3 regions of the uncultured Veillonella sp. genome follow, and region 3 is predicted to be linked to each of the others. Evidence: riboswitches for the same ligand, from Rfam matches in the RefSeq annotation. Region 3 holds a riboswitch; each other region holds the start of a gene.
What was found. A riboswitch is a leader RNA that binds a small molecule or an ion and turns the genes downstream of it on or off. The one in region 3 is predicted to bind cobalamin.
Positions count from the first base shown of each region.

Region 1 (3,291 bases), on a different contig from region 3:
CCCCAAGTTCGATGAGTCCAATCAATGCACCTGGCTCTGTTGTGCTTGCTTCAAGTGTAGATTGGGCTTTTACAACCGCTTCTGGATTTGCCGTTGCCAAGTATTCTTCGAGATGAGCCACCCGTTTTTGACGCAATGTTTCTTGATTTTCAGGTTTTGGATCAAGCAATTCTTCCGTCATGTTCGCGTACATGTTGTTACCAACCGCTACATCCTTACGGAATGCAAGGTTTTTAAAGCGTTCATTAAGAATCGTTTTAACTTGCGCTTGAGGATAACCTTCCTTCAATGCAGCGATGATGCCACCCTTAGACTCAATAGTTTGGAATTCATCCCAAATCTTTTCGCAGAGTTCAGCAGCCAAGGTTTCTACATACCAAGAACCGCCTACAGGGTCAACTGGTTGACGCAATTCAAATTCAGTTTGCAACATAACTTGGATATTACGAGCAATACGACGAGAGAATTCATCGGATTTGCGGATTGGTTGGTCAAATGGAGATACTTCAAGGCTATTGAGACCACCTACAACGCCGGAGAATGCTTGTGTTGTGTTACGCAACAAGTTTACATATGGGTCGTATACGGTTTTTGTGAAAGCAGATGTTCTGCCGTGTACATGAACGGCACGGTCGCTTTCATCAGCACCAAAAGCCTCCATAATGCGAGCCCAAAGCACGCGCAACGCACGCAATTTAGCAATTTCCATAAAGAAATTTGCACCCATGGAGAATGTAAACATCATGCTCTTAGCGATGGTATGAATATCAATGTTGCGTTGTGCCAATTGACGCACGTAGCAAACAGCTGTTGCCAATGCATAGGCAACCTCTTGCACATCGTTAGCACCGCCATTAGCGTATACATCACCGGATACAAGCACAGTTTTAAGCTCAGGGGCTTGATCCTTAGCCCATACAACAGCATGTGCCATTTCATCAAAAGCAGTATCCAATGACATATGCAAAGCACCGTCTTTAACCCACACACCGATAGGATCTGCACCTACTAGACCTTTCAAATCGGATGTTTGCTTTTTAGAAGCTTTCACAGTAGCCGACAACATCCCCAGCAAAATCGCTGCGGATGCGCCAGTTTCGATGTATAAAGGATTTTCCTTAAGATTAAATCGTTCAATTAATTGGCTGCAATCATCCATTGTGGACAAGGATGTCCCGCCTACACCAACAGATGCGCCTACTTGCACGTCTTGATCGTGACGTGTTGCTTCATCAAGACGAATGTTGTGAATAGTTCCGCCTTTCACAACTTCGTATAAACTTGCATGATTGGCATCCTTCGGTAAGGATTCATCAACATATTGAGATACGCCCCAAGAATCTTTGATATAGCCGCTTGCTTTTGTGCCACGTAGGAACTCGCCTGCGCCAGGGTAAACGCCCTTAGGAATCTTGTCCTGATGCAATGCAGGTGTATAAATCGGTTGAAGCGTAATACCTTCATAAGTTTTGGTGAACATTTTTTTATGGAAATCGCCACCCTTTAACGCCTTTTCAACCTCAGCCTGCCATCGTTCATACGTAGGTTTCTCAAATTCATCAAAGGATACAGGCGCCAGTAAATCGCGTTCAGCGTCCTTTGAAGTCTTTTTGTCAGACATATATGTGCCTCCTTTTCAACTTGAAACCATACAGGGGAACAGCGCACCGTACCAGTAAGTTGCTTTGTACATGAGTTACATAGGCACACACTATTCATCAATCTGATGCTTCTCCAATTATACTAAGCCTATGCCATATATGAAACAGACTCTCTAGCGTGGCAAATAAAAAACGTGCCACCCGAGAGTGACACGTAAGGTTACATATTGAAAGGTACACTAAAAACACTGTAGCCAAAGACTGTAGCAAGCATACCTCAATCCCCTTCCTATCGCTCGTAGGTACATAACGGTGATTATCAAATAGGCAGTTCTCCTGGCTTGGAGTCAACGCCTCGCTTTCGCCTTCCCAGATTACTCCAGTGACATTTTGAAAGCAGGCTCATCCTTACAGTGGCGGGACCGCATCGGCTTGTACCGATTTCTCTATTAAGTCTTGCGACACCTATTCTCTGTATTCGTTGTTCTAAGTCCACTATAGTGTAAAAATATACACAAAGTCAATGAACATAACAGTTAATCATAAGTAGTAAATTTTAGGTTATAACTAATGCATATATAAAATGATGAAAATGCATAGATGTAATTTTTGAGAATTAACTAAGTTATTTGAAGTTGCTACGCTACCATCATGATATAATATGTCTACTAGTAGGAGGTCGCATCATGAATGATATAAATAAAAAAGGTCTCAGCACCACATTGCTGTGCTGTTTAATTTGGGGTTTACTGCCCCTCTATTGGGCACTTTTAAACCAAGTATCATCCTTTTCCGTACTATCGCACCGCATCATCTGGTCCGGATTTTGGATGTTCTTCCTCGTCATCGCCACAGGGCGCCAACAACTGCGTATGGACATACAACTTTTACGCACCCACCTTACGCAATTAGGTCTACTATTACTGGCTGCTATACTTATCAGCATCAACTGGTTCACCTACATTTGGGCCGTTACGAACCAACACGTACTCGACACGAGCCTTGGCTATTACATCAATCCATTGCTCAATGTATTGCTGGGTATCCTAATCTATAAAGAAAGATTACTATGGCCACAAAAACTGAGTATTGCCATTGCATTCTTAGGTGTGGCCATCATGACTGTTCAAATGGGAACTCTACCCATCGTCTCTATCATCCTAGCCGTTTCCTTTAGTCTCTACGGAGCCGTTAAGAAACGACTCACCATCCATCCATTTTCGAGCATCGCCTTCGAGGCATGGCTCGTCACACCGATGGCATTGTGGTATTTAGCGGTTATGGACACCACCTCGTGGGCCTTTATCGAAAACCTAACACCGACCGGTCTCCTCCTCATCGGCGCCGGCCTTACCACATCGATTCCGCTCATCCTCTTTTCATACGGTGCCCACCTATTGCCACTGAACATACTCGGCTTTTTACAATACCTATCCCCTACCATGGGCTTCTTCTTGGCCATCTTCTACTTTGGTGAAAGCTTTGGTACAGCCCAACTCATAGCCTTCGGCTGTATCTGGGTGGCACTCGTATTGTTCACCCTATCCAATCAAATGACGACACGTATTAAGATAAAAAAATAGAATACATTACCAAAAAGCTGTATCAAATGGAATTCTCATTTAATACAGCTTTTTATGTGTTCGTTTTACACGTGTCTAACGTAAATAAACTCAGATCTTATTAATCT
Region 1 covers NZ_CAUVFT010000030.1:11,299-14,589, forward strand. Annotated here, with positions in the region: gene RYO55_RS08065 (methylmalonyl-CoA mutase family protein) at 1-1,621, opposite strand, end outside; cobalamin riboswitch at 1,910-2,085, opposite strand; gene rarD (EamA family transporter RarD) at 2,288-3,184, shown strand; gene RYO55_RS08075 (DUF3829 domain-containing protein) at 3,285-3,291, opposite strand, start outside.
Region 1: linked by a shared signal. The riboswitch ahead of RYO55_RS08065 (methylmalonyl-CoA mutase family protein) and the one ahead of nikB (nickel ABC transporter permease) in region 3 are both predicted to bind cobalamin.

Region 2 (3,291 bases), on a different contig from region 3:
TGAGGGATTGGGCCCATATTGGCCAAGAATACCTTCACATTATCTTTCGTACGTTGTTTATAATTCTCAGTGCGCATGCGAAGTGCTTCAAACTGTTCAGTCCAGCGATGAGCTGCAATGGATTCAATGGTTTCGGAAGCAATATCACCAGCATCTAAAGCCTTCCGGATTTGACGTATTGTTAATTTTTGTAATGCACCGAGTTCAATAAGACCAATCAAAGCGCCTGGCTCTGTAGTACCTGCTTCTAGGGTAGCCTGTGCTTTCACAACCGCATCTGGCTCCGCACTTGCCAAGTACTCCTCGATTTGAGCAACCCGTTTTTGACGCAATGTTTCTTGATTTTCTGGTTTTGGATCAAGCAATTCTTCAGTCATGTTCGCATACATGTTATTACCTACAGCCACATCTCTGCGGAATGCAAGGTTTTTGAAGCGTTCGTCAAGAACAGCTTTAACTTGAGCTTGTGGATAGCCTTCTTTCAAAGCTGCTACGATACCACCTTTAGCCTCAATAGTTTGGAACTCAGCCCAAATTTTTTCACATAATTCGGCTGCCAATGTTTCCACATACCAGGAACCGCCTACAGGGTCCACAGGTTGACGCAACTCGAATTCAGTTTGCAACATAACTTGGATGTTACGGGCAATACGGCGAGAGAAGTCGTCAGCTTTGCGAATTGGTTGGTCAAATGGAGATACTTCAAGGCTATTCAAACCGCCTACAACGCCGGAGAATGCCTGTGTCGTGTTACGCAACAGATTTACATACGGATCGTATACGGTCTTTGTGAAAGCCGATGTTCTGCCGTGTACATGAACGGCACGGTCAGCTTCTTCTGCACCAAAGGCCTCCATAATGCGCGCCCAAAGCACGCGCAATGCACGTAGTTTAGCAATTTCCATGAAGAAGTTTGCCCCCAAGGAGAATGTAAACATCATGCTTTTAGCAATAGTATGAATATCGATGTTCCGTTGTGCTAATTGACGCACATAGCAAACTGCTGTTGCCAATGCATAGGCAACCTCTTGCACATCATTAGCGCCACCATTAGCGTATACATCGCCAGATACAAGTACAGTTTTAAGCTCTGGAGCTTGTTCTTTAGCCCATACAACAGTATGTGCCATTTCATCAAAGGCTGTATCTAAAGACATATGCAATGTACCATCTTTAGCCCAAACACCAATAGGGTCTGCGCCAACGAGACCTTTCAAGTCAGAGGTCTGTTTTTTAGAGCCTTTCACCGTAGCGGCTAACATACCGAGCAAGATAGCTGCAGAAGCACCTGTTTCAATGTATAAAGGATTTTCCTTTAAATTAAAACGTTCAATCAATTGGCTACAATCATCCATAGTAGACAGAGATGTACCGCCGATACCAACAGCTGCGCCTACTTGCACATCTTGATCATGGCGTGTTGCTTCATCAAGGCGAATATTGTGAATGGTGCCACCTTTTACAATTTCGTATAAACTTGCATGGTTAGCATCCTTAGGAAAGGATTCGTCTACATATTGGGATACGCCCCAAGAGTCTTTAATATACCCACTTGCCTTTGTGCCACGTAGGAACTCACCTGCTCCAGGATATACACCCTTTGGAATTTTTTCTCCATGCAATGCAGGCGTGTAAATTGGTTGTAACGTAATTCCCTCATAGGTTTTAGTGAACATCTTCTTATGGAAGTCGCCACCTTTTAACGCTTTTTCAACCTCGGCCTGCCATTGTTCATACGTAGGTTTCTTAAACTCATCAAAGGATACAGGTGCTAATAAATCACGTTCAGCATCCTTTGAAGTCTTTTTGTCAGACATATATGTGCCTCCTTTTCAACTCGAAACCATACCGAGAAACAGCGCACCGTACCTGCGAATTGTTAGATATATGAATCACTCGAGCTTTATCTTATTGGACCACATCAACCTCAAAATGTGTCCATCGGTTTAATGTCTATAAAACTTGACGCATATACTCAACATCCACTCTAAGGGCAATAAAAAACGTGCCACCTAAAGTGACACGTAAGGTTTCTTATTGAAAGGTACACTAAAAAATACTGTAGACAGCATACCCCAATCCCCTTCCTATCGCTCGTAGGTACATAACGGTGATTATCAAATAGGCAGTTCTCCTGGCTCGGGATCATCACCTCGCTTTCGCCTTCCCAGATTACTCCAGTGACATATATGAAAGCAGGCTCATCCTTACAGTGGCGGGACCGCATCGGCTTATACCGATTTCTCTATTAAGTCTTACGACACCTATTCTCTATATTCGTTGTTCTAAGTCCAATATAGTGTAACAATATGCACAAAGTCAATGAACATAACATTTAATCATAAGTACCAAAACCAAAGTTATAACTGAAAATCATATGTAATAACTAAAACGCATGGGTTAAGAATTTAAGAATTAATGATATAATAAGTGCTATCACGAGGAGGCATTATGGACCATACAAGTAAAAAAGGGTTAATCACAGCCCTTAGTTGTTATATAATTTGGGGCTTACTCCCTCTATATTGGGCATTATTAAACCATGTTTCACCGTATAATATACTGGCACAGCGCATTATCTGGTCAGGTATTTGCATGGCTATCGTTGTATTTGGCCTACATTTTAAACAATTTAAAAAGGACTTTCAATTACTAAAAGAACAACGTTCACAACTATTCCTACTTTTAGTTGCGGCAGTCATCATCAGCGTAAACTGGTTCACCTACATTTGGGCCATCGCCAATAATCAAGTTATGAACACGAGCCTTGGCTATTACATCAACCCACTCTTCAATGTAGTATTAGGTGTCATCCTATTTAAAGAGGTTCTATCTATACCAAAAAAGCTGAGTGTCCTTATCGCTACCATCGGCATCGCCTTACTCACCTATCAAGTAGGATCCTTGCCGTTGGTATCGATGATCCTCGCCGTTTCCTTCGGTCTTTATGGGGCCGTAAAAAAGAAACTACTCATCTCTCCCTTTACGAGCATCGCCTTTGAGGCCTGGCTATTAACACCGCTAGCCTTACTATATACGACCATGATCGATAATACAGTATGGTCTTATTTCAGTACAGACTGGTATACATCCATTCTGCTCATAGCCTGCGGTCTAACTACATCTGTTCCATTGGTGCTATTCTCCTATGGTGCGCAACTATTGCCGCTCAACCTACTAGGCTTCCTGCAATATGTATCCCCTACCATTGCCTTGTTGCTAGCCATCTTTTACTTTGGTGAAAGCTTTGGCACACCACAAATGATCGCCTTCGGTTGTATCTGGATAGCC
Region 2 covers NZ_CAUVFT010000011.1:31,275-34,565, reverse strand. Annotated here, with positions in the region: gene RYO55_RS04475 (methylmalonyl-CoA mutase family protein) at 1-1,817, opposite strand, end outside; cobalamin riboswitch at 2,107-2,283, opposite strand; gene rarD (EamA family transporter RarD) at 2,452-3,291, shown strand, end outside.
Region 2: linked by a shared signal. The riboswitch ahead of RYO55_RS04475 (methylmalonyl-CoA mutase family protein) and the one ahead of nikB (nickel ABC transporter permease) in region 3 are both predicted to bind cobalamin.

Region 3 (3,291 bases):
ACATACCAGGGAATACCATAAGCCATGGACTTGTTTGCAAGTACTGGCGGCCTTCGTTAAGCATAAGGCCCCATTCAGGTGTTGGTGGCTGTGCACCAAAACCAAGGAAGGAAAGCCCTGCCACCTCAATCATGATGGCCCCAATATCAAGTGCACCTGTAGTAACAACAAGAGGCATAATATTAGGAATAATATGTCGTCTTAAGATAGTTGCCGTAGACGCCCCCATCATAACCGCAGCCGTTACATATTCTTCACCACGTACTTTTAACGTCATAGAACGTACTAAACGAGCATATTTTGCCCAACCTACTACAGATAAGGCCAAAATCGTATTCACAATGCTACCACCCAAAATACCAGCAATAGCGATGGCTAAAACAACACCTGGAAAGGATAACATAATATCAGCTAGGCGCATGAGAACCATTTCGACTTTGCCGCCGAAATAGCCTGCTATAGCACCGATGATAGTACCAATACTCACCATGATAACGACGATGGATACGCCCATGAACAAGGATAATTGAGTACCGTAAATGATACGAGATAATACATCACGTCCTAATTTATCTGTACCAAACCAATGTTGGCTGCTTGGTGCTTGCAATGCCTGACTTATATTTGAGGTGAAAGCATCGCCCGGTGCAAGCCAGGGTGCAAAGATAGCGATGAGAACAATGATAATCATCAACCCACTATAGAAAGAGAACAATTTATGTTTTTGAATAAATTCTGCCATTATGCTCTCTCCCTTTTCAATCTAGGGTCTAATAAGATATATGATGCATCAACCAATGCGTTAATACACATATATGCTAAAGCAACCCACAACACAAAACCTTCGATCAATGGATAATCGCGCATGGTAATAGCATAAATTGCCATATTCCCAAGTCCCGGCCAAGAGAATACCATTTCTACGACTGCCACACCACCTAGTAACCAACCGATAAGAACACCAAGAATAGTGATGAGTGGTAACACCGCATTAGGTAAAATATGACCGAATAAAATTTTTATCTCACTAACACCGCGAGCACGAGCGCCAATAACATAATCCTTTTGCATTTCCTCAAGGATAACGAGCCGCACTTGACGCATGTATTTAGACCCAACAACAACTGCCAAAGTAATAGCGGGCAAAATAACACCAGACGCAGTCACGCGAGAGGATGCAATCGGTACAAGGCCTAATTTAAGACCGAAGATGTAAATCAGTATAAGACCTAACCAAAACGTAGGCATAGATACGCCTACGAAAGATAGAAATCTCAACACATAATCAACCCATTTGTTACGATTTAAGGCGCTTATAATACCTGCAGGCAATGCATAGAGCAGCGTAAATACTAAAGCCGTACCCGCTAACATTAATGTACCTGGTAAAGCCTCCAACATACGATCTACTACTGGTTTTTTAGCAGAATAACTCATCCCCAAATCACCTTGTGCGACATTGACGACCCAGTTTGCATACTGTACTACAAATGGTTTATCTAACCCAAGCTGAGCTCGAGTTTCATCGATAAGCTCCTGAGATACGATAGTATCTGCCGTTTCAAGTAACATCGTTACTGGGTCACCTGGTGCTAAATAGGTGAGACAAAATGTCAAAAATGTGATGCCAAACAAGGTAACAATAAATTGCCCCAATTGTTTGACAAAGCGTTTGCCCATAGGCGCCTCCTAAACTCTCTAAACACTAACAACAATTCAAATGACAAACTAATGGTACTAGCTTTTTTATATAGCGTTGAAGCTTAAAGGCTAGGGAACGAAAAAAGGCTAGTCGCCCGACTAACCTAAATTAAGCACAGCATATGCATACCATGCCTTTAGAGCAGGCTTTCTGACTTTGATTCATCGCAACATTTCGGCCTTCCCAGTTTCCCAGTGACCCTATAATGAAACCTTGCTCCTCATTACAGCTATTTGCATAGTATGGGTTTTTCACCCATTTTCCTCTTTTACGCTCGGTAAATACCGACACTCACTAGTTCATTCATTTTTATCGATTATAAATATACTATATTAATACTCTATTTGCAATACATATACCCCTTATGGGTATATGTATTTCGCGTATTTTCAATATAGTTTTTATACTGATAAAAAATATTAATTAGTGATTAAATTCATAATCCTGCATAAAATTATATAAATTAACTTATATAAATAATTTTTTATTTATATTTACTGTATATGACGGTATATATATTAATTTTAATAATAATAAAACAATGTAAAACTTTATTATAAAATCTTTTTATACACAGCGAAAATTTGATTAATAATAATACTCTTTATGTTTTTTCATATCTGGCTCGCATTAATTATAAGTCTAATGCATGATTATGATAAAAAAAGAGGCTATTACCAAGTAATAGCCTCTAATAAGACGAGATATATTCAGTTAATCAATACTTTGTTGTAAGCGGTGTGCTCTGCGTGTATCCCACGCTTTACGCAAAACATAAATCACCAAACCTATGCTTACTGCCACCGCACTACCTACCATAGCATCAAAACCACATGCGTAGATTGCATATAGACAATAAAGAACGCCTATACCGAACAAGTAATTAGAGCGTTTAATACGACTTTCAGCTACGCCAGCCATACGCATCATTGTAGGTACTGCCAAAATGCACAATACATACGGTACTACGTTAGTTACAACCGCTAAGTTTACTAAGATTTCAAATTGCTCACGCAAGGATTCGCTTGCAGTGAACAAAGTAAGTAATGTTTCAACAGCGAGTAAAATCAATACGCCACGAACAGGAGCATCTTTGCTATTTACACGGGCAAATATTTTAGGGAAGTAACCATATTCTGCTGCGCTTTTGAATACACGGGACAATGTGAATTGCCAACAAAGTAAAGCACCAAAGCAAGAAATAACCATAGCAGCCATAACGATGTTCGCAATAGTATCATTGAACATGTATACGAATGTCAAGCCGAATGGTGCGTTAGAATTTAATAAGTCAACGTTCGGCACAATACCTGCCATAACGTTTGTGGACAAGATATAAACCACTGCCACTGCTAATGTACCTGCCACTGTAGCGATAGGTACATTTTTCTTTGGATTCTCAACAGCATCAGCATTAGCCGCTGCGGACTCAAACCCTAGGAAGCCCCATAAAGTTAGGGAAATAGATTGTTTTACCGCATCATAAAGCGGAAGATCATTTGGGTTCCATGCCGCCCAATAGATAGATGGATCGAACCAATGCCAGCCAATTGTACCGATTAATAAAACCGGAATAATAGAACCCCAAA
Region 3 covers NZ_CAUVFT010000010.1:32,351-35,641, reverse strand. Annotated here, with positions in the region: gene nikC (nickel transporter permease) at 1-742, opposite strand, end outside; gene nikB (nickel ABC transporter permease) at 742-1,680, opposite strand; cobalamin riboswitch at 1,825-2,012, opposite strand; gene potE (putrescine-ornithine antiporter) at 2,417-3,291, opposite strand, start outside.